2 regions of the Alteromonas sp. 07-89-2 genome follow, and region 2 is predicted to be linked to the other one. Evidence: predicted binding sites of a transcription regulator. Region 2 holds the regulator's gene; the other holds the start of a gene.

Region 1 (3,421 bases), on a different contig from region 2:
CGCCGAAATCAGGCTCGCCTAAATTAAGTCTTATAACATCTTTACCTTGCTGTTCTAGTGTCGTGGCTTTTTCGCCATAGGCCATAGCAAGAAACGGAGAGATCGCCGTAGCGCGAGAGGCAAACTTCAAAATAAAACCCTTATTAGTAGTGCCAATTCAAACTGTACCGCAATTAGGGATCACTCTTGGTTATGATTCAAGGGAATTCTTCGAGAAGTACAATTAACTCGCTGACTTACTTCATAGCTAACTATTTAAACGAACAAACTTTTCGGCCAACTCGTCTAGTGATTCTTTATTGTGCGGGTCAGGCTTAACAACATCTATTGGGCATACCGCTGCGCAAGTAGGCGCATCGTAATGCCCCACGCATTCTGTACAGCGTAACGGGTCTATTTCATACACTTTATTACCCATGCTTATAGCGGCATTAGGGCATTCGGGTTCGCACATGTCGCAGTTAATGCAGCTATCAAGAATAAGCAGTGCCATGCATTATGCCTCGCTCGCGTTTTCGGGTGTTACTGCACTAGGAGCTTTTCGAAACGGATTGCGGGTATCAACGCCTTCATCTAAATTTCGCAGCAGTAGGGCAAAGTTTAGAGACACATCGCTGGGTATCGGTATTCTTACTTGGTGTCCTGAACCCTTAGCATCCGTAATAGAATGGTTTCTCTTATCCAGCATCTCATTTAGCGTAAAGGTAATGTTGCCGCTTGGCGTCATCAACTCAAGCGAGTCACCTACACAGAATTTGTTTTTAACGTTTATAATTGCATAGCCAGACTCTTCACAACGGTCAATCACTTCACCAACAAATTGCTGTTTATCGCTGACTGAGTGGCCATACTCATAGTTCTGATACGCGTGGTGCGCATGGCGACGCAAGAAACCCTCGGTATAACCTCGATGAGCTAAAGTTTCCAAGCTTCCCATTAATGTACTATCAAAAGGCTTTCCTGCTACCGCGTCGTCAATTGCTTTTCTATAGACTTGAGCGGTTCGGGAACAGTAGTAATGTGATTTAGTGCGGCCTTCTATTTTTAAACTATGCACGCCCATTTGGGTTAACCTGCCAACATGTTGCACGGCACGCAAATCTTTAGAATTCATGATATAGGTGCCATGTTCGTCTTCAAAAGCTGGCATCAGTTCGCCAGGCTTTTCCTTTTCTTCTAACATAAACACTTGGGAGCTTGGCGTGCCTTCACCAAGGGTAGGAGTTACCATTTCAGGCGCTTCACCTGCATTATCAATCTGAATAGCTTGAACAATGTCGCCAGTTTCGTTTTCCTCGCCTGCCTTAACATCGTAAGACCATCGACAAGCATTGGTACAAGTGCCCTGATTCGGATCGCGTTTATTCATATATCCAGACAATAAGCAGCGCCCCGAATACGCCATACAAAGCGCGCCATGCACAAATACTTCTAACTCCATGTCTGGAACATGTTCGCGAATAGTTTCAATTTCTTCCAAAGAGAGCTCTCGAGACAAAATAACGCGCTCAATACCTTGTTTCTGCCAAAACTTCACCGTGGCGTAGTTCACCGCATTGGCCTGTACACTCAAGTGAATAGGCATTTCAGGGAAGGCGTCGCGCACCATCATAATAAGCCCTGGGTCTGACATAATTAACGCATCGGGCTTCATAGCAATTACTGGTGAAATATCTTTAAGGTAGGTACCTAGCTTACTGTTGTGCGGAGCAATGTTGCTTACTACATAGAACTTTTTACCTAAAGCATGTGCTTCTTCTATGCCTATCGCTAAGTTCTCAAGGCTGAATTCGTTGTTTCTTACGCGAAGCGAGTAGCGTGGCTGCCCAGCATAAACAGCATCAGCGCCATAGGCGAAAGCGTAGCGCATGTTGCGTAAGCTACCCGCAGGTGCAAGCAACTCTGGCGCGATTAACGTTTGGTTTGGCAATGTTGAAACTGAGCCTTCACGTAGGTTAGAAGAGCTGCGATTAGGTGATAATTTTGAAGTCATAGATAAAAACCGCTACTAGACGCTTTAAACAAGGCGGCGGATTTTATAAGCCGTAAAATACCTCTACAACTCAAACAAAGCTTGGTGTTGACCAAGATCAAATAATTTGGCGTCGCTCATGTTTTTGAATGTTTAAACGGCAATTGAGCAGAGTCAATGCCAGCTGTTTTCTTCCATATAGTTGCGTTTTTAGTGCATTACCTTCGGTAGGAAAAAACAAGCCTGTTCACAGCTAAATAACAAGCAAAAAGAGCGCATTAAACGATGAACTACCATGGGCAAAACCCACCACATAGGGTAGGCTAGAAATTCACAATAATAAGGACTAACTGCATGCTGCAATTGAACATTTTTCATAAAGCGGCGCGACAAGTAAAAGCATCGGGTAAATCGGCCATTGCGATTACGGTATTATTTGTCGTGTCTACGTCTTCCGCGTTGGCTGCGCTGCCAAGCATTGGTGAATTCACCAGCGATATGACCAAAAAAGATGGTTTAATTCCTGTTTACTATGACGATGAAAGCGACAAAGTTTACTTGGCGGTGCCAACAGCCCATGCCGAATACCTGTTTCAAAGCAGTTTGCCTTATGGCGTAGGGTCTAACGACATTGGCCTTGATCGCGGCCAGCTAGGCAATACGCGTTTAGTAAGCTTTGAAAAATTTGGCAACAAGGTTTTATTAAAGCAGCACAACACCAAATATCGAGCAGCTCACGGCAGCGACGCTGAGAAACAGAGCATTGATGAAGCCTTTGCTGATTCGGTTATCGCAGGTTTTACGCTGGTAGCCAAAAACGACAGCGCCAGTCTAATAGATTACACACCGTTCTTATTAAGCGATATTCACGGCATTGGCAATCGCTTAGCGGGAACTAACCAAGGCAGTTTTAGCGTAGATAACATGCGAAGCGGCGTGTATTTACCTAAAACCAAAGGCTTTGAAAAGAATACTGAATTAGAGGCTTTAGTCACCTTTGCAGGTAAGAAGCCAGGCGAATACGTGCAGCAAGTTACGCCCGACCCAGAAAGCTTGTCGGTGCACTTGCATCATTCGTTTGTGGCTCTGCCTGATGATAATTACACGCCCAGAGAGTACCACCCGTACTCGGGCTACTGGAAATTCAGTTACTTTGATTATTCAACGCCTATCAGCGAGCCTACTGAACAGCGTTTTATTACCCGCCATCGTTTAAACAAGAAAACCCCGCATGCTGCAATGAGCGAAGCAGTGGAGCCTATTGTGTATTATCTAGATCCTGGTATTCCAGAACCCGTAATGACCGCGCTTAAAGAAGGGGCGAGCTGGTGGAATCAAGCCTATGAAGCCGCAGGCTACAAAGATGCGTTTCAGGTGAAAGTATTGCCCGAAGGTGCCGACCCAATGGACGTGCGCTATAACGTAATCAACTGGGTACATCGCGCAACG
Region 2 (3,421 bases):
TGCCAATTTCGACCGCTAAAGGTGGCCTAACACCTGAGCAAAAGTACGAAGCCGTTCAAGCTATGCAGCAATCTGGCGCGAAAGTGATGATGATGGGTGATGGTATTAACGACGCTCCAGTTCTTGCAAGCGCTGATGTGGCAATTGCAGTGGGTAATGCCACAGACGTGGCTAAAACTGCCGCCGACGTTATACTGCTTGGCGATCAGCTGCTTTCTGTACCAGAACTTATTCGAACTGCGCATCAAGTGAAGCAAAAAATAAGACAAAATATTGGCTGGTCGGTAGGTTACAACGTTTTGATCTTACCTTTCGCCGTATCAGGCCTACTTTCACCGTGGATGGCTGTTGTTGGTATGTCGTTAAGCAGTATCATTGTGGTCACAAACTCAACGCGACTTTTGAGCAAATAGCATGAGTATTATTTACGTATTAATTCCAATCGCCATCATCATCGTTGCCGTCGCTATCGTGATATTCTTTTGGGCGGTGAAAACCAACCAATTTGAAGATTTAGATCGCCAAGGTTATAGCATACTGTTTGACGATGATCTTCCGCCAGAAGAAAAAAAGCTAGCTGAGCAACGCAAGGAACTTCAAGACAGTAAAGTAGACAAAAGCCAAGCGCCACATGGAAGGGATTAACTACTTCTCTGCCTTTCTTATCGGCTTAGCCGGCGGAGTTCACTGTGTGGGAATGTGCGGTGGAATTGTCGCTGCGCTTAGGATGGTATCGCCTAAAGGCGCTTCAGCACTACCCTATACCCTTGCCTATAACATAGGACGTATAGTGAGCTACACCATCGCCGGAGCAATAACCGGGGCACTTGGAAAAATTGCAGCAGATTATATACCTCTTGCCAACTATGCCCTTTCCCTACTTAGCGGAATCATGTTGCTTCTACTGGCGTGTTATTTGGGTAAGTGGTGGACTGGCTTAACGGTGCTGGAAAATGCGGGTAGAGGCCTATTTTCCAAAGTCCAGCCGCTTTCAAAACGCTTTTTGCCATTTAAGACCCCTTTAAGTGCGTTGCCTTATGGTTTTATTTGGGGTTGGCTTCCTTGCGGTTTGGTGTATTCCACACTTACCTGGTCTCTCGCGGCGGGTAATGCGCTAGAAGGCGCTGCTATTATGTTCTTCTTCGGTTTGGGTACATTACCCACCTTGCTCGCCGCAAGCGCTGGTAGCCAATATATTGTTCGAAGTTTTCAACATAACCATTTTAGACAAATTATTGCAGTAATAATGGCAATATATGCAGCTTATCTTATTCATGGCGCAATCGTTTAAAAATAGGTGTATTATTGTCGGGTATTCTTTTAGAGAGCGTGCATTATGAGCAAAGGAAGCCAATTTTCTATTCACTGTCAAAACTGTAGTTTCAGTCACCTGTGTTTACCGGTGGCGTTAAATAAAACAGAAATCGAATCTCTTGACGATATTATTGAACGCAAGAAGCCGCTTCATAAAGGTGACACGCTGATTCAAACTGGTGATAAATTCCGTTCTCTATTTGCAGTGAGAACCGGTTCATTCAAATCATTTGTGACTAATACCGAAGGTGAAGAACAGATTACTGGCTTCCACTTTCCTGGTGACATTATCGGTTTCGATGCATTAAGAGAGAACAAACACCAAAGCTATACCTCTGCGTTAGAAACTGCCATGGTGTGTGAGCTTCCCTACGAGACCCTCGACGAAATGTCAGTGCAATTTCCAAAGCTGCGCCACCAAATCATGAGCTTCATGAGCGCTGAAATAAAACAAGATCACGACATGATCATGCTTTTAAACAAGCGAACCGCAGAAGAGCGTTTATTGTATTTTATATCACATCTTTCTCAGCGCTTTGAAGAACGTGGCTTTTCCCATAGAGAATTCCACTTAACTATGACGCGCAACGAAATTGGAAACTATTTAGGATTAACGATTGAAACGATTAGTCGTCTGTTAAGCCGTTTTCAAAAAGACAACATCATAAAAGTAGACGGCAAGCTTATTACTATTTTGGATTTCGATAGACTAAACACCAAACTAGCGGCGCTTAACGGCCCAAGCGTTGTCTGCGGTTAGTCCTTTTTAAGTGTTAAATAAGGCGCGCACTAAGCGCGCTTTTTTGTGACCTGTGTTAGCCACCTATCTAACCTTTCAGCGCCACGCCGGTTGCTCCATATTCAATTCGTTAAGTTCACTCATGGTCGCCTCGTAAAATTCTTGATCTAAAACAACTTACGTTTTTCCCAATGTCGTTTATAGTTAGTATTAGAAAACTTCGATTTCGACAGCCGCTACTAAGTTTCGTAGTTAGGGGGACGTTATGATTGAGTGTAAACGAATTCTGGCCGTGGTAGATGCCGAGCGCGATAACCAACCTGCACTAAGCCGTGCTTATGAACTCGCTTCAAAAACAGGCGCTTCAGTTACCGCCATGATGGTGGTATACGACTTATCTTATGATATGACAACCATGCTTAGCCCGGATGAGCGCGAGTCAATGCGCGATGCAGTTACAAAGGAGCATGCAAAATGGCTTGCCACCCACTTAAGAGAACAAGGATTCACTGAAACTGATATCGTTGTAGAATGGAATAATCGCGCGTATGAGTCGATTATTTACTACACCCTAAACAATCAGATAGATTTAGTGGTAAAGGCAACCAAAAAGCACGACGATCTTGCTTCTGTTATTTTCACCCCCACCGACTGGCATTTAATGCGTAAATGCCCTCGCCCAGTATTGCTCGTTAAAGAGCACGACTGGCCAGAAGGAGGGGAGATTATTGCTGCAGTAAACGTAGGCAGTGAAGACGATGAGCATGCCGCACTTAACGATAAGCTCACGCTCATTGCTAACGACTACGCCTCTTTATTAAAAGGTAGCGTAAATTTGGTTAACAGTTACCCTTCTACACCACTTAATATCGCCATAGAAGTACCTGAGTTCGACCCCGATACCTATCACGACGCGGTAAAAAATCATCATTTAAAGGAAATGCGTAGTCACGCATTAAAGTACGGTATTCCTGACAACAAATGTGTAGTAAGAGAAGGCCTTCCGGAAAAAGTTATCCCGCAAGTGGCAAAAACACTGGATGCAGAGCTGGTTGTTATTGGAACCGTTGGCCGTGTGGGCATTTCAGCGGCCCTAATTGGTAACACTGCAGAACACGTGATCGACGAACTCAATTGCGATGTGCTTGCTATTAAGCCAGATGGATTTGTGTCGCCGTTGTCGGTGTAGTCTTTTCATCAGTACTACATAGCCCGTGTTTGCCGTTACTTAGCGGCCAACACGGTATGTCACCAACAAATTTAACTTCACAAGCATGGTCTCGAAAAGCCGCTTTAATGTATAATGGTGGCTTTATCACAAACCAAGCTAGTTAATTATGAGTTTAGGCACAAACAGTGCTGACGCGT

What was found. The regulator FNR, encoded in region 2, switches genes on or off when oxygen is low (the NO sensors DNR and NnrR bind a similar motif). The targets are predictions, from matches to a motif close to TTGATCTAGATCAA.
Region 1: the regulator FNR is predicted to act here: its motif matches at 2,081-2,094, upstream of yegQ (tRNA 5-hydroxyuridine modification protein YegQ).

Annotation. Positions count from the first base shown of each region.
Region 1 covers NZ_VTYM01000022.1:62,800-66,220, reverse strand. Annotated here, with positions in the region: gene F0261_RS14420 (aminotransferase class I/II-fold pyridoxal phosphate-dependent enzyme) at 1-130, opposite strand, end outside; gene F0261_RS14415 (YfhL family 4Fe-4S dicluster ferredoxin) at 248-493, opposite strand; gene yegQ (tRNA 5-hydroxyuridine modification protein YegQ) at 497-1,993, opposite strand; gene F0261_RS14405 (zinc-dependent metalloprotease) at 2,327-3,421, shown strand, end outside.
Region 2 covers NZ_VTYM01000033.1:16,878-20,298, reverse strand. Annotated here, with positions in the region: gene F0261_RS17720 (heavy metal translocating P-type ATPase) at 1-413, shown strand, start outside; gene ccoS (cbb3-type cytochrome oxidase assembly protein CcoS) at 415-645, shown strand; gene F0261_RS17710 (sulfite exporter TauE/SafE family protein) at 632-1,291, shown strand; gene fnr (fumarate/nitrate reduction transcriptional regulator Fnr) at 1,337-2,074, shown strand; gene uspE (universal stress protein UspE) at 2,319-3,242, shown strand; gene ttcA (tRNA 2-thiocytidine(32) synthetase TtcA) at 3,391-3,421, shown strand, end outside.